DNA from 3 places in the Vibrio sp. VB16 genome. Region 3 is predicted to be linked to each of the others. Evidence: predicted binding sites of a transcription regulator. Region 3 holds the regulator's gene; each other region holds the start of a gene.
What was found. The regulator CRP, encoded in region 3, controls carbon source genes, mostly activating them, when cyclic AMP is high. The targets are predictions, from matches to a motif close to TGTGANNNNNNTCACA.
Positions count from the first base shown of each region.

Region 1: deoD (purine-nucleoside phosphorylase) is a predicted target of CRP. The motif match lies at 4,596-4,611, and genes of this name have one in related genera.
Region 2: IUZ65_RS13330 (NupC/NupG family nucleoside CNT transporter) is a predicted target of CRP. The motif match lies at 2,180-2,195, and genes of this name have one in related genera.

Region 1 is NZ_CP087591.1:844,801-852,660, reverse strand. It holds gene IUZ65_RS20240 (TRAP transporter small permease) at 1-370, opposite strand, end outside; gene IUZ65_RS20235 (TRAP transporter substrate-binding protein) at 376-1,401, opposite strand; gene IUZ65_RS20230 (p-hydroxyphenylacetate 3-hydroxylase oxygenase component) at 1,675-2,844, opposite strand; gene hpaA (4-hydroxyphenylacetate catabolism regulatory protein HpaA) at 3,083-3,979, shown strand; gene hpaR (homoprotocatechuate degradation operon regulator HpaR) at 4,012-4,437, shown strand; gene deoD (purine-nucleoside phosphorylase) at 4,727-5,437, shown strand; gene IUZ65_RS20210 (IS1 family transposase) at 5,492-6,961, shown strand; gene IUZ65_RS20205 (hypothetical protein) at 7,121-7,860, shown strand, end outside.
Region 2 is NZ_CP087590.1:2,920,492-2,928,351, reverse strand. It holds gene IUZ65_RS13345 (BMP family lipoprotein) at 1-845, opposite strand, end outside; gene IUZ65_RS13340 (DUF5363 family protein) at 1,211-1,351, shown strand; gene IUZ65_RS13335 (TatD family hydrolase) at 1,344-2,147, shown strand; gene IUZ65_RS13330 (NupC/NupG family nucleoside CNT transporter) at 2,338-3,609, shown strand; gene deoC (deoxyribose-phosphate aldolase) at 4,143-4,919, shown strand; gene deoA (thymidine phosphorylase) at 5,018-6,349, shown strand; gene deoB (phosphopentomutase) at 6,405-7,625, shown strand; gene deoD (purine-nucleoside phosphorylase) at 7,759-7,860, shown strand, end outside.
Region 3 is NZ_CP087590.1:3,360,811-3,368,670, reverse strand. It holds gene groL (chaperonin GroEL) at 1-742, shown strand, start outside; gene IUZ65_RS15345 (GNAT family N-acetyltransferase) at 932-1,396, shown strand; gene crp (cAMP-activated global transcriptional regulator CRP) at 1,475-2,107, opposite strand; gene IUZ65_RS15335 (phosphoribulokinase) at 2,354-3,223, opposite strand; gene IUZ65_RS15330 (YheU family protein) at 3,323-3,535, opposite strand; gene IUZ65_RS15325 (hydrolase) at 3,551-4,522, opposite strand; gene IUZ65_RS15320 (aminotransferase-like domain-containing protein) at 4,519-5,910, opposite strand; gene IUZ65_RS15315 (LysE family translocator) at 6,038-6,634, shown strand; gene IUZ65_RS15310 (glutamine amidotransferase) at 6,768-7,487, opposite strand; gene IUZ65_RS15305 (TIGR02444 family protein) at 7,703-7,860, opposite strand, start outside.

The DNA.
Region 1 (7,860 bases), on a different replicon from region 3:
TCTCAGATACTTCTTCATACTCAAGAGAACGACCCGCTAGTTTCCAATTCATCATCGCGACCAATACCAGCGATACTGCACAAATAAGGTTTATGACTGCTTGGCGAACGTCAATCCAGCGGTCTGGGAAATAGGCGTCGAGTAGATCTACGCAAATATTCTCTTCTTTCCAAGACACAAGAGGGAAAGCCATAAAGACCATGACAGCGAGTAGAACCTCAATCATCTCAGTTGAGCCATCGATCGGTGAATTTAGAAAATAGCGTCCGAAAACATCGAAAAATGTAATACCCATCATAAGAAATAAGCTGAGCGCAGCGAGGGTCTCCAACCCTCGCCTTACAGCTATCGAAACATTTTCAGCTATCATAATGATTATAAGCCTTTGTTAATTTGCTCTTGGTAGTAGTCGAATGCAGCAGGGCCATCAACCTTGCGTTTCTTCGCTGTTTTATACCAATCTTCAATAATAGCGGTTGTCATGCCTTTTACTTCAGCTACGAGCTCTGGCGAAGCATCAGTAAATACATGACCACCTTCTTTAGCTTTGGTATAGGCATTATTATCGTAATCATCCATCATCTTACCGAATAGACGAGAAAGCTTTTCGCCCGACACAGCCTTAATTGCCTCTTGGTCTTTCTTTGAAACACCTTCTAGTGCATCGCGATTCATGACAATAGCAAAACTTCCTCGGTACAAACCACCTGGGAACATAAGTGTATTATTGGCAACTTCCGCTAGACGGAAACTACTTAGGGCTTCTACAGGTAAGTAAGTACCAACGACAACACCTTGAGAAAGCGATTCATACACCTTAGTGGTCGAGATAAACACTGGCGTGACTTCCATCCCTTTCGCGATGGTAGAGATCACACCACCACCGACCCGGATTTTCTTACCTTTCACGTCCGCGAGGGTTTCAACTTTCTCTTTAGTGATAAGCTGACCTGGACCATGTACCCCCATAGCCAACACTTCTACGCCACGGTGTTCTTTGCCTTTTTTAAGGTATTTTTCATAGGTGTTCCAGTAAGCTTTCGACGCGAGCTCTGAACTTACACCTTCTTTAAAAGTAGGAATTTCTGGAAGCTGTGTTAATTTGAAACGTCCAGCCTTATGGCCGTGGAAGATCCACGTTACATCACCAATACCATCAGTAACGACATCAATTTGCGATGGTGGTGGAGCCAAATCATATTCAATTTTCACGGTTACACGACCTTCTGTCGCTTCTTCAACCCACTTGCCCCACGTTGGCCAAACGACCTTATTTATTCCGTGATTTGGCGAAGCCCAAGAGCTTATTTTTAGTATTTTCTCTGGTGCGGCATTAGCACCTGTTGAAGCGAGTAACAGTAAACCAGTGCTTACCATAAGGGATATTTTAGATTTGATCATGACACTTCCTTGTTTTACTTATCGTCGTTATTTTATTTATATTCGTTATCTAAATATCACTTTTCAGATACAATTCGATAACATGTTAATAATCTACCAAAAGACATATAGTTAATATGTTAACAAGATCATGTTTGTAACATTTATTTTACTTTTAATGGGTATACTTTAGTCTATATCCAAGTGGTAATAGGTAATCTAAGACATTAAAAAAGCTCCACTTATTAACGGTAGAGCTTTGTTTATTAGAGCGAATAAAAATCTCTGATTTGATTATACCATCGTTGGATCAGGTTCTAATCCCATCAACTCTCGCCCTAGAATTTGTGCACAAATATCATAATCCGTGTAAGCATGTGCACCTGTCATATGCGAATCACGGAAGAGACGTTGAGCTTCATTGTCTAGGAACCAACTCATACCACCCATCGCTTCAAACAAACGATCCACGGCTTGAATACACATCTTCACTGCATACGCTTGGTTTGTGCGCCAATAGGTCAATGTCTCACGAGTTGGATATTCTTTACGCTCACCGTGCTCTTTATGATCTTGCCACGTTTTTTCTAACATGGCGCGAGCCGCAAATATTTGATGAGTCGATTCAGCAATACGCATAAGAGCTGGTGTAGCAGTCCCTGCATTCGCCCCTGTATAAGCGCGGACACGATTCTTGGTCTTCTCTTTGTAAGCAACCAACATACGCTCGGCAATGCCTAAGCTTATCGCTGCAAATCCGCAAGCAAAATATGGACGATAAGGGGTGTAGAAAATATCACTATCTGGGTACAGACCAAAGCCCGCTGATTCGCCTTCCATCATGCCTTTCGCTGTCTCGATGCGGTGATCAGGAATGAAAACATCTCTCAGTACTAATGTTTTTGTACCGCTTGATTTCATACCAGCGGCATGCCAGTCATCAGTAATTGTGTATTCATGTCTTGGTACCACACCAAAGCAGTAGACTTTGTTACCATCCGCATCAAGTCGGTGGAATCCGAGGATAGCCCAGTCAGCATGGTCACACCCGCTGCTCCAGCGCATGTCTCCGTTAAAGATGACGCCGCCTTCTGTGTTTTCTGTTTTACCAAACGGCGCGATACTGCTACTTGCTGTTGCATCCGGATTCTCTCCCCAAAATTCTTGTTGTGCTTTCTCTGAAAACATGGCCATTTGATGGCTATGCGTGGCAAGTAAGCTACCACCCCATGCTGTACCACCACATGCGCCAGCAATTGCCGCGACACAATCGGTAAACTCAGGTAACGATATTTCAAGGCCACCATATTTCTTAGGTTGAAATGCTCGGAAAAACTTAATTTCTTTTAATAGACGAATATTCTCTTCGGGTGGTGTTCGATCCATTTCAGCTTGAGCAGCATTGGCTGCAATCGTAGGTAGGATTTCTTTGATTTGCTCTAATAATGAGTTTTCACGTTTCATGGTTACTTCCTTTTAATCTTGCAACTTACCCAACAAATTCACCTAGTGGGTCGAAATAAATAATTTTGGCTTCTGAACATTTGTTATTATCATGTTAAATAAATAGTTATAAAATGGACTAAGCACGACAACAATTGCACTTTTCGCAGAAAGTAATTAACATATTAACTGTTTTATACAAAAATGTGATCTGACACGGAAACACGAGTTATTACTAAACGTAAATTGGAGTTACAAGGTGGCTGGAGAAATCCCTAACATTATTATTGGGCAGGTTTACGATCAAAAGTACGCAGATGCGGAATTACATTTTGAATACTTGGACAACTTGGCGAGCTTCTTTGGTCGGAATATGCCTGTCCATTATCACGACCGATTTTATCAACTGCATATCGTAATGGAAGGAAAAACGCACGTTCATTTGGATGACAAACACTATTCTTTCAAGGGTATTACGTTGTTTTTTACCCCTCCAGCAGTCCCCCACTCTTTTGTGACTGAAGCCACTTCTACAGGGTATGTCCTCACTATTCAGCAGCAACTGGTTTGGCGACTCTTAGACATGGAGAGCGGGATAAACAATATTATGGTGGATCAAATGAAACCATTTTGTACTAGGCTTGAAACAGATAATCCTATTTTAGATTTTTTAACTCACCTGAAAAGGGAAATGGATTCTGGCGCGATAATGAAAGAGCGTGCAACTCAATCTATTTTGCAACTTGTACTTATCGAGGTAATGCGACTTTCTAATAGTTATAAGAGCGAGACCAGAAACCGCAGTGTGGATGTCACCATTTTTCATAACTTTAACCACCTTGTAGAGAATCAATACCACCAACATTGGGCCTTAAGCCAGTACGCAGACAATATAGGTATCTCTGTTTCTAGGCTTAATGATATTTGCCGCCGAGTCAGTGGGCTTTCCTCTAAAAAGATCATTATTGATAGGTTGATGCAAGAAGCAAGACGCCATTTACAGTTCACACCAAAAAGTGTGTCTGAAATAGGTTACGATCTTGGGTTTAGAGATCCAGCCTATTTTGCACGTTTTTTTAGAAAATACGCACAGATGACTGCAACAGAGTATCGCAATCATCTTCAAAATTCTGAATTAAAAACAACGTCTACTTAGAATTACGATCTAAAAGACTAGAAAGGTAAAACATGACAAAATTTAAAGACTCTTTGCCACTGCAGTTGATAAAAGCGAGGGACGTAACCCTCGATTACTTTCGTCCTGTACTGTCAGCAAACGACTTAACAGTCCAACAATGGCGTGTGATGAGAATTATTTTTGCTTACGGCGAAATAGATTTTACGACACTCGCGAGTGACTCTTGTATATTGAGCCCCAGTCTAACAGGCGTGATCAATCGATTAGAAAAACAGGACTATGTTTGCAAAATAAAATCGGAAGTTGATCAACGACGTGTAAATATTCGTCTCACCAACAAAGCAGAAGAATTAGTGAAAAGAGTTCGTATCGATGTCGACAAGCAATATGTGTTATTAAAAGAAAAACTTGGTGACGAAAAATACAACCAGCTTACTGAATTACTTGAAGAATTAATTGATATCAGAGACAACTAATTAGTGAAGACAACAAAAATTAGGCAGTGTGCTACCTTCCGTTTTTAGGCCGTCACACTGCTTTAGTTCGTCTAAAAAACAAAAGCAAATCGATTGCTCTCTCCCATTCAACAGATTCAGTTATCAAATAGTCCAATATGTTAAAGTCTCACAAATAATGTGATCTAGATCTCATGTAGATGGTCTTATTGCCGCTAATATTCAATTAAGCTAACAAATAATTTCAACATAATTAGTAATTGATAAATAAGTTACTAATTTTATCCCCATTTTAATCGGAGAAATCGACATGGCAACCCCACATATTAACGCTCAACTAGGTGACTTTGCAGAGACAGTTTTGATGCCTGGTGACCCACTACGTGCTAAGTATATTGCAGAAACATTTTTAGATGATGTGAAGCAAGTATGTGATGTCCGTAATATGTTCGGTTATACCGGTACATACAAAGGTAAGAAAGTGTCTGTAATGGGCCACGGTATGGGTATCCCGTCGTGTTGCATTTACGTACACGAATTGATTGCAGAATTCGGTGTGAAGAATGTTATCCGCGTTGGTAGCTGTGGCGCGGTTCGTGATGACGTTAAATTAATGGACGTTGTTATTGGTATGGGTGCATCGACTGACTCTAAAGTAAACCGTATCCGATTTAACGACCATGACTTTGCGGCTATCGCCGATTTCGGTCTGCTTGAAGAAGCGGTAAAACAAGCCCGTATTCAAGACGTTCCAGTAAAAGTAGGTAACGTCTTCTCTGCCGATCTTTTCTACACACCTGAAGCGGATATTTTCGGAAAAATGGAAAAATTGGGTATCCTCGGTGTGGATATGGAAGCGGCAGGTATCTACGGTGTCGCAGCCGATCTTAACGCAAAAGCGCTAACAATTCTTACCGTATCAGACCACATTATTCGTGGCGAAAAGCTAAGCTCTGAAGATCGTCAAAAATCATTTAACGATATGATGATGGTTGCGTTAGAAACAGCAATCAACATCTAATTTAATCGCTGTCAGTGTTTGCTGACAGCTCCAGTATTTCCTGAGGGGGCGATCGTGTCAAACGGCAAACTACCCAAGGATGCAAATGGTTTACAACTCAACTTTTGTAAAACATTGGCGTGTGATAACTTTGGTTTGAGTGATGCAGAACGATACGTTCTACAGCACGTAAATCCTAAGCGTCCAACGATGGTTTGTCGAGAATGTGGTGCTTTCCCCCCCTTACTTAATAATCAAGAAGTCCTAAATGAACTGACGCGTCTGCGCCAAGTTCATAGTGATGGACTTCCTGCTTGTCGCTGCAAAGAGTGTCATAACTTTGGTCTTTCCGTTCATACCCATAAAAGCCTCTATCATGCTTTTGGATATAGCGGTGATAGGCAACGTTATCGCTGCAAAGAGTGCCAATCGACTTTTGTAGACAAATGGTCCGGCGCTAACAACAAGCTTCAACTTCAAGAAAATCTGCTCGGTCTTCTATTTATGAGCTTTTCAGTCCGAGAAGTGTGCCGTAAATTACAGATTAACCCTAAAACTTTTTATGATCATGTCGACCATATTGCAAGTCGATGTCGCCGAAAGTTAGCGATGTTTGATGCTCGCTGGGTAAATCACGAAGAACATTACCACCTCGCTTCGCACTTTATGCCGTTACAACCAAAAAGCAATAATGGCGTACTATGGTTCGCAACAGGCGAAGCTCAATCTGGGTATATTCTTTCCCAGCATATCAACTATTCAACAAATGAAGAGCCTACCGGCCCAGTAGACCATGACCCATATGGCTCTGCGGCTCGTTATGTGTCCCGAAGCTACCTGTCCGAAGCGAATATAGACATTAAAGTGAAGTCCCACGATCTGCGCGAACGTATTGATGAAAAATATCAGGTGATTCTTGCTAGAGGAAATGTCGAAGACCCTATGGGTAACATGACGCGTTTTGATTATCCATCAAAAGGGGCGCTAATTCGCGCACCCTATACCTCATACGCGCATTTTTTGCATATCCTCGAGATGTGTAATGACGACAAACGTATCTCCATATACCTACCTCAAGATCCTGTGTTACGTTCAGCAGCGGTGACTCTATGTCTGAAAAAGATCCAGCGTCAAAATGTTGACCTTATGTACGTCGAAGAAGATGAAAACTGGGATAACAGTAAAGCTCTTGAAAAAATTGATATTATTCACATGGGTTGGTGGAAAGATCGTTGGGCCATGTCATTTCAAGAAAACGCAAGCAAAGGAATATGTTACTTAGCAGGTGACAACCCTTCGCCCGACCATTGGTTTCACAAGGCTAGCATAAGAAACACCAAGTTTTACCAAGATCGTTTTCAAACCTTATTTGGTAGTTTTATTAACGAGCCACGCAGAAAACTGAGACCCGGTGGCATTTTGCCAATGTTGGACATATTTAGAGCATGGCATAATTTATGCTACCAAGATAAGGATGGGAATACACCGGCTCAAAGACTTGGATTAACCGATCATCCACTGACTTTAAAGCAGTTACTTTCCTAATGAGATCTCTATTTACTATATAATCGCTTTGCTAGATTGTGAGTCGGCGCTAACTTTTATAGAAATGCGAATCGATTATTGTGTTTTAATTAGTGATTCCTGCCAAAGTATTCATATAATGAGTACGTTGTTTATGTAATTAACATCATGGACTTAGCCTTGGATAAAGCCCACGCCGTTCTAGAAAACGAAATCGAACAGCTCGCCTCACGAATTGAAGCCGAGCCTGAGACTGTATTGCAGCTAGCAAAACAGTCATTAGTTAGAGCCGATCAAGTTTTGTACCCTGAAGGGGGTATCAAGACTGCGATCCTGATTTCTCGATGTTATTGGTTCCTGATGGATTATACTCAGGGTCTCAAAGCGATTAAGGATGCCCACGCCAGGCTGAACCGACTCGATACCGATCTATTCCTTCCTGAAATTTTACATGTGCACGCCTTACAGTTCTGGGGCCAAGCCAAGTATTACTCTGCTCAGCAATTTTGGATAAACGCGTTAGAACAAGCCGCACTAGTTGGTGAGACTGTCATTGAGATTGAGAGCCTTATCGGCCTCGGAAACGTATGGCGGGTAACCAATGAACATAAATTGGCCATGTCTACCCACTCACTAGCGGTCAATGTGGCAAACAATGCCCGCATAAACTGGTTAGAAGGCAAAGCAAGGATTTTACTCGCAAGAGACTATTATCTGCTCAACAACTATATCGCGATGCTTTCTGTATTAGATACTGCTGAAGAGGTGCTAAAGCACAATAGCAATGCCACCTGGAAAGCGGAAATATGGGAATACCGAGGGTTAGCGCTGCTCGGATTAGAAAGGGTTAAAAACGCAGAAGAGGCAACGCTCAAAGCGTATGACCTTGCGATGAAACACAACCTATTTTGGTTACAAAC
Region 2 (7,860 bases), 440 kb from region 3:
AGACCAAGAACTTTAATTCCTGGTTTCCATTTTCCATCCATGTCTGCAATCCAAGCATCTTTGGCTGCAATACCAACACGTTTAACCATAGACGTTAGCATGGTGCCTGGTTGAAGATGGTTTTGGTTAGCATCAACACCGATAGCGAATTTACCCGCATCTTTTGCTGCTTGATAAACACCAAGGCCAGTACCACCAGCGGCCGCGTAAATTACGTCAGCGCCTTTAGAGAACTGTGATTTAGCAAGTTCAGAACCTTTTGCTGGGTCAGCGAAAGCAGAAGGAGTTGAACCAGTCATGTTTTGAAGCACTGTTGCTTCAGAGTTAGCGTATTTTGCACCTTGCTCATAACCACAGGCAAACTTACGAATTAGTGGAATGTCCATACCACCAATAAAGCCAACGGTTGCTGTTTTAGATTGCTTTGCAGCTAAAGCACCAACAAGGAAAGAACCTTCATGCTCTTTAAACACAATAGATTGAACGTTTGGCTTATCAACGACCATATCAATGATGGTGAATTTGATTTCAGGGAACTCAGTAGCGACTTTCTCTACTGCTGATGCCATGTTGAATCCAACCGCTACGATTGGGCTAAAACCGCGACTTGCTAGACGTCGAAGACCTTGTTCACGTTGAGCTTCGTTTTGTGGCTCAAATTCGCGAACTTTAATGCCTTTTTCAGTTTCTAATACTTTCACACCATTTTGATAAACAGCTTCGTTAAAAGACTTGTCAAATTTGCCTGCTGTATCGTAAATAACGGCTGGTTTTGGTGCTGCGAACACGCTAAAAGAAGATACTGCTAGTGCTAATGCAGATAGCTTAAGAGTAGTTTTTTTCACTGTAAGAATCCCTATGTTTTTATCCCAAACTCAAACGAACAAATGAGTGCCATTTATATTTATATGCAACTGCGTTGATGGTCTTGTGCAATTATGTACACATAAACAGTTATCGCCCGTAAGTTTATCGTTTGCTTGGCAAAAAAAAAAGCGTTTCGCTCACAGGTAAACTAGGTAATAGAACATCGTAGTACGATAATTCTTGGTCTGGATCACGTTTTCGTGGGGTAGGGTGTCTTGGTTGCATCCCAGCTCTGCATTCTAGCTCTCACAAATTAGGCGATTTCTAGAAGAAAAGGTAAGAATAAAGGCGAAAGGGATATAGGGTTATTGAAAGAGTGTGTTGATTTTTAGGAGATATGATTATGATCAGGAATTTTAAAAAGGCCATTAAGCGCTATGATGAATGGTGTAAATCGCTTGGTTTAACACCAGAACAAAAACGTTGTTGTGTACCAATAAAAAAAGAAGATATTTTTGAATCAAAAGAGAGGAAAAATGAGTGAGAATCATATAAAGCTTTTCGATACACACTGCCATTTGGATAGAGAGGATTTCTCAGAAAATATAGAAGAAGAGATCGCTCTAGCAAGGCAATTTGGGGTTGTTAAGTTTCTTATTCCCGGTTGTGGTGCTTTTAATTGGAAAAGAGTAGAGAAGCTTTGCAATACTAATAGGGGGGTGTTTTTCTCTCTGGGGTTGCATCCTTATTTTATCGACCAGCATTTAAATGAACATGTTGAATTATTGGATACATTATTATCAAGCAGAAGTAGTCGATGTGTTGCTGTAGGAGAATGTGGGCTAGATTTTTTTCACTCTCGTAAGTCTGAGGAGGTTCAAAAGCAGTTTTTTACAGAACAGATTAAGTTAGCCAATAAATACCATCTTCCATTGATTCTCCATTCTAGAAAGGCACATCAAGATATAATCAAGTTACTGAAACAAAATAAAGCTCGCCATGGTGGAGTGATTCATGCATTTACTGGGAGTTATCAGCAGGCAATGGATTATATTAACCTAGGGTTTCATATTGGTGTTGGCGGGTCGATTACATACCCTAGAGCCAAAAGGACACGTGACGCCATTTCTCAGTTACCTCTTCGTTCGTTGGTGTTAGAAACAGATTCACCTGACATGCCGGTTTTGGGCCGCCAAGGTAAAAAAAATCACCCCAAAAATTTAAAAATCATACTAAATGAACTGAACGTGCTCCGAAGTGAATCCGAGCAAACGATTGCAGATCAGGTGTTTGAAAATAGCAAGTCGATGTATGCAATTTGTGAACGAGAATGTAGTTAAATGTTTCATTGCTGAACGTTTTCTGATGTAAATGCGATTGCGTTCACACTTTGGTATGAATTACAGGTGAGTGCAGTACAAAAGTGTGACTTTGCCATTACTTTATATCTTGGGGTCTGTTTATAATCGCCTCGCTTTTTAGCACCAATTTTATCACACGCCATTTAACTAAATAAGGAAGCCATAAACCATGAGCCTGTTTATGAGCCTAATCGGCATGGTAGTACTCATTGCAATCGCAGTACTTCTATCCGACAACCGCAAAGCAATAAATGTAAGAACTGTGGGTGGAGCATTCGCTATCCAATTTATTCTAGGTGCATTCGTACTATACGTGCCTTGGGGTAAAGATTTACTCGGTGGTTTCTCTAGCGGTGTCGCTAGCGTGATCGATTTCGGCAAAAGCGGTACTAGTTTCCTTTTCGGTAACCTAGTGAGCTTTTCAGTAGATGGTCTTGGTTTTATTTTCGCATTCCAAGTGCTGCCTACACTAATCTTCTTCTCTTCACTAATATCTGTGCTTTACTACATCGGCGCAATGCAGTGGGTAATCAAAATTCTTGGTGGTGCATTAGAAAAAGCTTTGGGTACGTCTCAAGCTGAATCTATGTCCGCAGCAGCTAACATTTTCGTAGGTCAAACTGAAGCGCCTTTAGTGGTTCGTCCGTTTGTTCCTAAAATGACTCAATCTGAGCTGTTTGCAGTAATGTGTGGTGGTTTAGCGTCAGTAGCGGGTGGTGTACTTGCTGGGTATGCTTCAATGGGTGTTCCTCTAGAATACCTTGTAGCAGCCTCTTTCATGGCCGCCCCTGGTGGTTTACTGTTTGCTAAGATAATCAAACCTGAAACAGAAGAATTTGCTAGTGATGTTGCAGATGCTCTTGACGGTGGCGACGATAAACCTGCTAACGTTATTGATGCGGCAGCTGGCGGTGCGTCTGCTGGTTTGCAACTTGCACTTAACGTAGGTGCAATGCTTATCGCATTCATCGGTCTAATTGCATTAGTCAACGGTATCCTTGGTGGCATCGGTGGTTGGTTCGGTATGGAATCATTAAGCCTAGAACTTCTTCTTGGTTGGATCTTTGCTCCTCTTGCATTCCTTATCGGTGTGCCTTGGGAAGAAGCGACACTGGCGGGTTCTTTCATCGGTCAGAAAACTATCGTTAACGAATTCGTTGCTTACTTGAACTTTGTACCGTACGTGGGTGAAAATGCTCAAGTAGTCGCGGCAACAGGTCTAGTGATGACTGAGAAAACGACGGCAATCATCTCGTTCGCACTATGTGGTTTTGCAAACTTGTCATCTATCGCCATTCTACTAGGTGGTTTGGGTGGTATTGCACCAGGTCGTCGCCATGATATCGCACGTATGGGTATTAAAGCGGTTGTTGCTGGTACATTGTCTAACCTAATGGCTGCAACTATTGCTGGTTTCTGTATCTCTCTTGCTGCATTCTAAGTTTGCCGCAATATAGAGAACAAAACAGATAATGCTGAATCGAAACCGTAGCAAGAAATTGCTGCGGTTTTTTGTTGTCTTAAGCTAAACAAAATTGGAAAACAGTTACGCTACAGCGTTTATTTGAATTTTTTTGAGATACAAAACGTTTGCGTTAAGTGATACCCCTATCACATTCTGTTGTAATGGCTATAATATATACATCTGGAAAACGTATTAGTTTGTGGTCTAGAGATAGATAGTAAAACTAGAACGCAAGTGAGTAAGTTATATTTTTCCAGTCGGTAATACACGACGTATTACCTTAGATAAACACCGCAATCACAGATTGTTGTGCCATTAGACAAATTGGTACTGTGCGGTGACAGGGATAGCAATTAGTAGGTGGATTCGACGGAATCTTTACTAAGTCTTCAAGGAACCAAGTCCGTTCATTTCGTAACCTGAAAGCGATTCATACACGACCATCTATACTAGATTGGACTGAGTATGCTTTTCGGTAAACAAATTGAATATTTTGATCGGAGATAGAAATGAGCGAATTAAAAGCTGCAGCTCTACGTGCACTAAAACTTATGGATTTAACGACGCTAAATGATGACGACACTGATGAAAAAGTGATTGCGCTTTGTCATGATGCGAAAACAGCGGTAGGTAATACGGCTGCAATATGTATATACCCTCGTTTTATACCAATTGCTAAGAAAACACTTCGTGAACAAGGTACGCCTGACGTTCGCATTGCAACGGTTACAAACTTTCCTCATGGCAATGACGACATTGCTATCGCAGTAGCAGAGACAAAAGCGGCTATCGCTTATGGCGCTGATGAAGTTGACGTTGTATTCCCTTACCGTACGCTTATTGCTGGGGATGAGAAAACAGGCTTTGAATTGGTAAAACAATGTAAAGAAGCGTGTGGTGATACTTTACTAAAAGTAATCATAGAAACGGGTGAACTTAAAACAGAAGCACTCATTAAACGCGCGTCAGAGCTTTCTATTGACGCTGGTGCAAATTTCATTAAAACATCGACAGGTAAAGTGCCAGTTAATGCGACACCAGAAGCAGCAGAAATAATGTTGAAAGTTATTCGTGATATGGGTGTAGCTGAAAAGGTTGGCTTCAAGCCCGCTGGTGGTGTACGAACAGCTGAAGATGCAGCGGCCTTCCTTGCAATGGCAGACGATATTCTTGGTGCTGAATGGGCGGATAATATGCATTATCGATTTGGTGCATCAAGCTTATTAACCAGCTTACTCAATACATTAGAAGTAACGAAAGAAGTTGCGGATCCAAGCGCTTACTAAATAGAAGAAAACGCCCCTAGGGATGGATAGGTTCTCGCAAACTATCGCGTCTTTAGGGGAATGACTCCTTTTTTTAATTTTAAAGCAGGGCAATTCTAATGTATTTACCACAAGAAATTATCCGTAAAAAGCGCGATGGCGAAGTATTAACCAATGAAGAAATTGATTTTTTCATTCAAGGCGTCGCTAAAAACACAGTATCTGAAGGTCAAATAGCCGCTTTTGCAATGGCTATATTTTTTAATGAAATGACGATGCCTGAACGTATTGCCTTAACGTGTGCAATGCGAGATTCTGGCATGGTCATCGATTGGGACCATATGAATTTTGGTGGCCCAATAGTAGACAAACATTCTACTGGTGGTGTCGGTGACGTAACCTCTCTAATGCTTGGCCCTATGGTGGCAGCATGTGGCGGTTTTGTCCCCATGATATCGGGTCGAGGCCTTGGTCACACTGGTGGTACTTTAGATAAGCTTGAATCTATACCTGGTTACAATATAACGCCAACCAATGAAGTATTTGGCCAAGTGACGAAAGAAGCTGGTGTTGCCATTATTGGTCAAACAGGTGACTTAGCACCAGCGGACAAACGTGTGTATGCAACTCGTGATATCACTGCGACCGTTGACAATATCTCTCTAATTACGGCTTCTATTCTTTCTAAGAAGCTAGCCGCAGGATTAGAATCTCTAGTGATGGATGTGAAAGTAGGTTCGGGCGCATTTATGCCGACCTATGAAGCATCTGAAGAGTTAGCAAGGTCAATTGTTGCCGTTGCTAATGGCGCTGGAACGAAGACAACAGCAATTTTAACCGATATGAACCAAGTACTGGCGTCTTCCGCAGGAAATGCCGTTGAAGTTCGCGAAGCAGTGCAGTTCTTAACGGGCGAGTATAGAAATCCACGCCTATTTGAAGTGACAATGGCATCATGTGTTGAAATGTTAGTATTAGCTAAATTGGCAACCGATGAAGATGATGCGCGCAATAAGCTACAAGCCGTATTAGATAACGGTAGCGCAGCACATTGCTTTGGTAAAATGGTGGCGGGCCTAGGTGGTCCAATCGATTTTGTTGAAAACTACGATAACTATCTTGATAAAGCTGAAATTATCAAACCTGTTTATGCAAAAGAGAGTGGTGTTGTATCCGCTATGGATACTCGAGCAATCGGTATGGCCGTTGTTGGTATGGGTGGAGGCCGTCGTGTTGCAACCGACACGATCGACTATGCTGTAGGTTTTGATAGCTTTATTCGTTTAGGTGAAACGGCTAATGAGGACAAACCTTTGGCCATCATTCATGCACGCAATGAAGTACAGTGGCAAGAAGCAGCAACGGCGTTACAGAACGCCATTGTTGTAGGTAATGACCCATATATTTCAACCCCAAATGTGTACCGCCAAATACGCGCGGAAGATGTGTGATTTTGCCCATTATACAGGTGACCACATTGACTATTTCTTCTGACGGAGAGCAAAAATGAAAAGATCAATTATTTTAGTTTTAGATTCCTTTGGTATTGGCGCGACAGCTGATGCGGACAAATTTGGCGATGTTGGCTCAGATACTCTTGGACACATTGCAGAACACTGTGCAAAAGGATTGGCTGACAACGAAAACCGTAAAGGGCCACTTACGTTACCAAATCTTTCTAAGATGGGGCTTGGCCTAGCATCTCAAGAGTCAACAGGCCATTTTCCTGAGGGCTTAGATGAAAATGCTGAGATTATCGGCGCATATGGCCATGCTGCTGAGATGTCTTCAGGTAAAGACACGCCATCTGGTCACTGGGAAATCGCTGGTGTTCCGGTGTTATTTGATTGGGGTTATTTCTCTGATAAAACCAACAGCTTTCCAGATGTGCTTTTAGATAAAATTGTAAAACGTGCAAATTTACCCGGTTACCTAGGAAACTGTCATTCATCCGGTACGGTTGTTCTTGATGAACTAGGTGAAGAGCATATGGCTTCAGGTAAGCCGATTTTTTATACCTCTGCAGATTCAGTATTCCAGATCGCGTGTCATGAAGAGACATATGGCCTAGATAACTTGTTAGATCTTTGCCACATCGTTCGCGAAGAGCTTGAAGATTACAATATTGGCCGCGTAATTGCTCGTCCATTTATTGGTGCGAAAGCGGGCGAATTTGCACGTACGGGAAACCGTCGTGACTTATCTTTAGAGCCACCAGCCACGACTGTACTGCAAAAGCTTGTAGAAGAGAAAGGTGGAGAAGTGGTATCGATAGGCAAGATAGCCGATATTTATGCGGGCTGCGGCATCACGAAGAAAGTGAAGAAAACGGGTCTAGAAGAGCTATTTGATGCATCTCTAGAGCAAGTTAAAGAAGCCGGTGATAATACTCTTGTATTCACCAACTTTGTTGATTTCGACTCGTCTTACGGCCATCGTCGTGATGTAGCCGGTTACGCTGCCGCGTTAGAATATTTTGATAAGAGACTGCCAGAGATGATCGAGATTCTTGAGGAAGATGACGTCTTGATTCTGACTGCTGATCATGGTTGTGATCCAACCTGGCCGGGAAGTGACCATACTCGTGAACATATCCCTGTTCTTGTATATGGTAAAAAGATTCCAGCAGGTTCATTAGGTCGCCGTGAGACGTTTGCGGACATTGGCCAGAGCCTAGCAGAGTACTTCGGTACCTCTGATATGGATTACGGAAAAAGCTTTTTGTGATAGAGCGTTGCTGGGTTGCCTCAGGTCACTCAGTAACAGTTTATGATTGTTAGTTCCTGCACAATACGTGCTTCTCTTAAGGCAAAGAACCTTAGAGATAGGAGCTATTTAAAACCTACAAAGGAATAAATTAATGGCAACTCCACATATTAACGCTGAAATGGGTGCTTTTGCTGATGTCGTTTTAATGCCAGGTGATCCACTGCGTGCCAAATACATTGCGGAAACATTTTTG
Region 3 (7,860 bases):
TGAAGAAATTGGTTTAGAACTTGAGAAAGCAACGCTAGAAGACCTTGGTCAAGCTAAGCGCGTTATTATCACTAAAGAGAACACAACGATCATTGACGGCCTTGGTCAAGAAGCAATGATTCAAGGGCGTGTATCTCAAATTCGTCAACAAATCGAAGAAGCAACGTCAGACTACGACAAAGAGAAGCTACAAGAACGTGTCGCGAAACTCGCGGGCGGTGTTGCAGTAATCAAAGTCGGTGCAGCAACTGAAGTTGAAATGAAAGAGAAAAAAGATCGCGTAGAAGATGCACTTCACGCTACTCGCGCAGCCGTTGAAGAAGGCGTTGTTGCTGGTGGTGGTGTTGCACTTATTCGTGCAGCATCGAAAGTCGTTGGCCTTGAAGGTGCTAACGAAGAGCAAAACGTAGGTATTCGCGTTGCACTTCGTGCTATGGAAGCGCCGTTGCGTCAAATCGTTGAAAATGCGGGCGACGAAGATTCTGTTGTTGCTAACAACGTTAAAGCTGGTGAAGGTAGCTACGGCTACAACGCGGCGACAGGCGAATACGGTGATATGATTGCAATGGGTATCCTAGACCCAACTAAAGTAACTCGTAGCGCGCTACAGTTTGCCGCATCGGTTGCTGGTCTTATGATCACAACAGAAGCGATGATTACCGATATGCCAGCTAAAGATTCAGGTGGAATGCCTGATATGGGCGGCATGGGTGGTATGGGTGGCATGCCAGGCATGATGTAAGAAGGATTTGGCTTCTCGTCACTGAATGTCTTGCTCTCAAGTCACACAGTTTAGAGAACCCTAAACCTTGTTATAGTAAAAACCGAAGTTTTATCGCTTCGGTTTTTTTGTGCGTGTAGAAAATGGTTTAATTACTGGTTAGGCTTAATATTAATTATAAATTAGAAGAGAAGTGACGAAGTGCAAAGTATTATCCGAATACGACCATATACCCCAGAGGACGCCTGTACGTTGAGAACGTTGTTTTTTGATACTGTGCGTAGTGTAAATAGAAAGGACTACTCTGAAAGGCAAATAGAAGCTTGGGCATCAGATGAAATTACGCTTGATAGTTGGCAGGCACTTCTGGATAAACTTGTGCCTTTTGTCGCCGAAATTGATAACAGGATAGTGGGTTATGCCGATCTCCAATCTGATGGATTGATTGGCCATTTTTATGTCGATCACAATCATCAAAGTATGGGGATTGCGGGTGCTTTAATGCAACAAATTTTCCAGCAAGGTAATAAAAGCAAAATTCGTCGACTTTATTCGCATGTCAGTATTACTGCGAAACCTTTTTTTGAACACTATGGTTTTAAGGTAGCAGAAGAGCGACAAGTGGATCTCAGAGGGCAAACACTCATTAATTATAGAATGGAACTGCAACTATAAACCAATGCGTATCTTTTCTTATGGCATAAAAAAAGCAGCGTAAACGCTGCTTTTTAATCAATGCTGTTTGTGACGGTATTAACGTGTACCGTAAACGACGATAGTTTTACCGTGAGCAGAAATTAAATTCTGTTCTTCAAGCATCTTAAGAATACGACCAACAGTTTCACGTGAACAACCTACAATCTGACCAATCTCTTGACGAGTGATCTTAATTTGCATGCCGTCTGGATGAGTCATCGCATCTGGTTGTTTTGCTAAGTTCAGAAGTGTTTGAGCAATACGTCCCGTCACATCTAAGAATGCTAAGTCACCAACTTTTTGACTAGTCGTTTGTAGACGGCTTGCCATTTGAGCTGAAAGACGCATTAAAATGTCAGGATTAACTTGAATAAGCTGGCGGAATTTCTTAAACGAAATTTCAGCTACTTCACATGGTGATTTAGCACGAACCCATGCAGTACGCTCTTGATCTTCTTCGAATAGACCTAGCTCACCGATGAAGTCTCCTTGGTTAAGGTAAGAAAGAATCATCTCTTTACCTTCTTCATCCTTGATAAGCACAGCTACAGAGCCTTTCACAATGTAATACAGAGTTTCCGCTTTTTCTCCAGCGTGGATAAGCGTACTTTTGGAAGGATATTTATGAATATGACAATGCGAAAGAAACCACTCTAACGTTGGATCGGTTTGAGGTTTACCAAGAACCATAATTATCTCACTATTATCTGTAGGGCCTGTGCCAGCAGCTTTCCTTTGCTGTGTCCCCGTATTATTGGTGACGTTAGCATAAGATTTTAAATTCATAGCTGCAAGCTACACATGTATATAGGTTAAGAATAGTATCCTTTTTTGCAGTCAATTTCTTGATTTTGATCGCCCTGATTTCCCGTTTCTCTAAGCAAAACTGTGCACATCATCACGGTATCAGAACTAAACTGCATTCAGGCTTAATTTTTAGCCGATTTTCCCAGTTTCTATTAATTGTTGTAGAACCGGTCTGATTATTAATTCCATAGCAAAACTCATTTTTCCTCCTGGAACCACCAGAGTGTTATGGCGAGAAACAAAAGAGCCATCAATCATGGCTAAAAGATAAGGAAAGTCTACATTCTTCATTCCACGTAATCGAATCACGACGAAGCTCTCGTCCAAACTGGGTATCGCTTTCGCATTCAGTGGGTTTGAAGTATCAACAGTCGGAACCCGTTGGAAGTTTATGTGCGTTCGAGAAAACTGAGGGGTAATGTAGTTAAGATAATCATCCATAGAACGAACGATGGAGTCGGTCACGGCTTCTCGTGAATGGCCTCTATCTCGCGTATCTCGTACAAATTTTTGGATCCACTCAAGGTTCACAATGGGGACCATGCCGATTAGCAAGTCAACATGTTGTGAAACATTTATATCACCATCGACAACAGCACCATGCAAGCCTTCATAAAAAAGAACATCGCTATCTTCTGCTAGGTCTTGCCAGGGAGTGAATGTGCCGGGCATCTGATTATAAGGCACGGCCTCATCAAAGGAATGTAAGTATCGTCTTACCTGACCTTGACCTTCATCGCCATACTTTCTAAAAAACTGTTCAAGGGCAGGGAAGTTATTGGCCTCTGCACCAAAGTAACTAATGTGTTTGCCTTGTTCTTTTGCTTTTCGAATTTCAATGTCCATTTCCGGGCGAGTAAATCGGTGAAAACTGTCACCTTCCACCCACGCGGCTTTCACGTCCATCATACTAAACATTTTTCTGAATGCTTCAGATGTCGTCGTTGTTCCTGCGCCAGATGAACCTGTAACTGCGATAATCGGATGTTTTGCTGACATGAGATTCCTTGTCGCTACATTGATGATAATGATGATAATGAAGATATGAAATTAGTGTATGAGATTCTATAAAAAGAATAAACGCTTTACTTTTTGTTATCAGAACTCGCGCTTGAGTTTTATATCGACGGTTTCGTGAAGCTCAGAAAAAACAATCACCGCTTCTCCTGTCTTAAGCTGGGTTCGTACCTGACTGACTTTATCGTCTAAGGTCGTTTCGCTTTGGCCGTAATCTGTCCCTTCTCTTAATACAAACTCTTTGATTAGATTTTCAAGCGTCTCGCTATCTATTTCTTGCCATGGAATGATCATAAAGCCTACTTTTATTCATGATGCGATGTGTTGGTAATATTTGGGTATTGCTTGTTCCAACCAAAAAACGGGTTTAGTCAAGGTTCCGGATAAAAAGCCCACATGACCACCTTGTTTAAAAAGGCGATAGTGTATATTTTTGTTTAATGGAAAGTTTGGTATTACCGCTTGAGTCATAAATGGGTCGTCTTCGGCATGAATGACCTGCAAAGGGATGTTGACCTTATTAATAACATGGATGCCAGAACATTGTTGATAATAATCGTTAGCATTTTTAAACCCATGTAACGGTGCCGTGATCATATCATCGAAGCCATAAAGCGTTTTTAAGGCCTTTAGATCCTGCGTTGAAACGCCAAGTTCCGACACTAGTTGATTCTGTTTCTGTAGCGCATTTTTCTTTAGAGAGGTTAAAAGATAGTTCCGATAAATCTTGGAAAACCCTTGTTCAATTCTTGATGAACATGCTGCTAAGTCAAGAGGTGCAGAGACGACGGTGGCCGCTTCTACTATAGGATCGTCATTGTATTTAGCCAAATAATTAACCAGCATGTTTCCGCCAAGCGATATACCAATGGCGACCTTCGGCTGATCTGGAAACCTGTTTTGTATATGCTCTAAAAAGAAACGAGGGTCCTCGATTTCACCTGAGTGATAGGCTCTCGCTAGCCGATTGGGTCTGCCGCTACAGCCTCGAAAATGCATCATGACAGATAGCCAACCCTGCTGAGAAAAAGCATGCATCAAGCCATTGGCGTATGGACTCTCGAAGCTGCCTTCTAAGCCATGGAAAAGGACAAAAATAGGCTTCTCTTTTGCCGTTGGACTGGTCCAATCTTCACTCCAAGCAAGATCAAGGAAGTCACCGTCTGGTGTTTCTAATGTCTGCCATTTAGCAGAAAAAAGCGGTTGTTTCCGAATCATTCTAGGAATAACAGTCTGTAGGTGAGGATTGGTTAACCCTCTTGCTGCGTTAAACTCGGTCATAAAGTAAAATCACTGATTGGGGTGCTCTCTAATAAGGCCTTCAATTTAATTAGCCCGACTTCTACCTGAGCTTGATCGATTGGTGAACTTAATGCAAGTCGTACGGCAGGAGGCACGTTGGCGGCTGGAGGCGTAAATAGTTCCGCTGACTTTACAATTACACCATTACATGCGGCTTCTTGGACAAAGTCGCTTAAGCGCCAATGGTCTGGCAATGTTAACCAAATGTGGAAGCAGTCGTGTGTGTATTGGAGTTGAAAATCAGATAAATAGATCAGCGCGAGTGTTAGCCTTCCTCTCATTTCAGTCCGGATATAATCTAAGGTATGTTCTAGCTTGTTGGAACGAAGCAGCTCACACGCTAATGCGGTAAGTAATGGGCTAATCATCCAGCTATGGTTTTGCAACGTAATACTAAGGTGTGGGTGCAGTTTAGTGGGGGGTTGAATGTAACCCACGCGTAACCCCGGGGCGAGACATTTGGAGAAAGCACCAATATGAATAACCTGCTCAGGTGCTAAGTTAACCATTGGTGGTGGGGCATCTGCGGGAAGAAGACCATTCACATCGTCTTCTATGACATATAGGTCATGTTGTTTACAGATGTCTAGTATAGCGATACGTCGCTCCAAGGACATGGTTGCTGTTGTAGGATTTTGTAATGTCGGGGTCAGATAGATAAATCGAGCTTGGAATTGCCGGCAAGCCGCCTCAAGCGCATGAGGAATAATTCCCTCTTCATCCATTTCAATACCTTTAACGGTTAGCTGCTTTTGTTTGGCTAAACTAATCAACCCTGGATAGGTAAGTTTTTCCGATAAAATAGTATCTCCCGCACGAGTGAATGCCTCAAATACCATCTGCATCCCATGCTGTGCACCAGAACAAAACAACAATCTGTCTGCGTCAAGTTTAACGCCATGTTCATTTAACCAATCAGCCACAATCTCTCTATGGGAGTCAATGCCCGTTGGTTTTTGATAGATCATAAACTGATTGAGTGCTTGGGGTGATTGAGCAACCTTCTCCATTGCATCTTTCAGCATATCGCTGCGGTCAAACATAGGGGGGATATTGAAGCCGAAATTGCATTCGTTTGAGTCATAGTTATCCCCTTGATCAAATGCCCAGTATGCCTTTTTTTTATCTACTACATAGGTCCCAGCACCGACTCGCGCTTCCACTAAGCCTTTTCGTTCAGCTTCGGAGTAAGCTCGTGTCACTGTACCAACGGTGACGCCTAATTTGTCGGCCAATAGACGATGGGTGGGTAGTTTATCGTTCGCCATTAAATGACCGGATTCAATCTGCTCAGCCAATCGCTCTGCGATTTGTTTGTATTTAGGCATTCTGTTTGTATCGGATAATTGAAAATCTATGATTGTCATGGTGACAATAAATCCTTTGATCTTTAGTTGATGCATTGTTATGGTCATTTTGTACGCAAAAAACGAGAAAATCAACCAATATTTGCAAATTGTACCGATACAATTTGCAAGGGATGAGGAACACTAAATGGAATGGCAATTTTTTATATCAATAGCGATGTTCGCGATTGTAATGACAGGAACTCCGGGACCAAATAACGTTATGTTAACGGCTTCAGGTGCCAACTTTGGATATCGACGATCTTTGCCACATGCCTTTGGTATTGGTGTCGGTTTAATGAGCATGATTCTTTTGTTGGCTTCAGGCCTTGGTCTCATTTTCCAGCAATATCCGGTTATACAAGATGCGATGAAATGGGTAGGTAGCAGTTATTTGTTTTACTTAGCTTGGAAAATAGCCAATGCAAAACCCGTTTCCGAACACGGAGACGAAAGCAGTAAGCCTATGACATTTGTAGAGGCTGCGTTATTTCAATACCTTAACCCGAAAGCATGGATGATGATGGTCACGGCAATAGGGTCGTTTTCTTTGCAGGGTAATGAGTATTGGTGGTCAATATTGGTTATTGCGGTGATTTTTTGGATTACTCAGATACAAACATCATCTATTTGGGTTGGTTTTGGAACATTAATTGGTCGCTGGTTATCAAGCACACTTGCTTGGAGACGATTTAACCTTTGTATGGGATCGTTGACTGCGATTTGTGTTGTGTTTATTTGGTAAAAGTTGGTCCGAAAATAACCTTTTGTTACGTGATTGTATGTGGTTTAGGTTCTCGACGTTCTTCATCCTTATGAGGATGAAGAACGGACAATAAAGAAATGTTTTTACTTTTAATAATCACTCCCCATTTTCTTCATGAGCAGTATTCATAGAATCGAACTAAAACTTCACTAGCATATTTGGTATCAGAAATGGCGGTGTGCTTTTGCTCAAACCCTCTAGTTACCTGTTCTTTCAAACCGGCAAGTGAAAGCCGCATAATGTCCGCTGTAAATTCTGGATGAAACTGAACACCCCAAGTACATTTTCCGATTCTAAAGGCATGGTGAGGCTCAAAATCATTACTAGCCAACAGTGTCGCTGTTTTTGGAAGCGTTATTACTGATTGGAAATGAACGGCATGAGCGGAAAAGTGTGCTGGTAAATGAGCAAAAATAGGATCGTTTTCTGCGGCACTTAGTGTATGTATATCGACAGTGCCTATCTCAAGACCTTTAGGATGGTAACCGACCTCTCCACCCATCGCTTGTGCGATAAGTTGATGACCGAAGCAGATGCCTAGCAAGGGAATCTGGTTGTGAACAAGTTGAGAAATTTCTGTTGAGAGGCGAAGCATCCAGTCTGTTTTTTCTGTCGCCATGGACAAAGAGCCCATAATAATCACACCAGCAATCGTGTCTAAACTGGGGAGTGGGTTCAATATACCGTCGTGAAAAATGATGTCGAGGGTCTGTTTATCTGAAGTAAGTTTTTTTTCTGTAATGGCATTTTTTGCCCAAACTTCAAAATCGCCAAATTTTTTAAATTGTACTTCGGGTGCTGAACCCACATTTACGATGATTATTTTTTTCATTTTTACCCTTTTGACCATCCATGATCTAAAAACTATTTAACCTATAATCAGGCCAATACTTATACAGTAAGTGGCGGTTTATATTGGCCTCATAACGAGTTTTTTTCCATAAGTAATGGATTAATTTATACGGAATTTTGGTGTTTAATGATTTATCCATCTCTTTTTAATGTAGATAAATCAATGAAACGGTTCAATGATTTTTTGACAACCTCTTAGCTAGAGGGCTTGGGGAAATTATTAAAGAGGTGTTCTGCATTGAGTGAGCGGCAGTAGCGTAATGTCAGCGGTTCGGTTTTATTTGTAGAGAACTCAATGGAGTTTATACAGTCGACTAAATCGGACTGTTGTTGCTTCTCTAGTAATAGCTCAA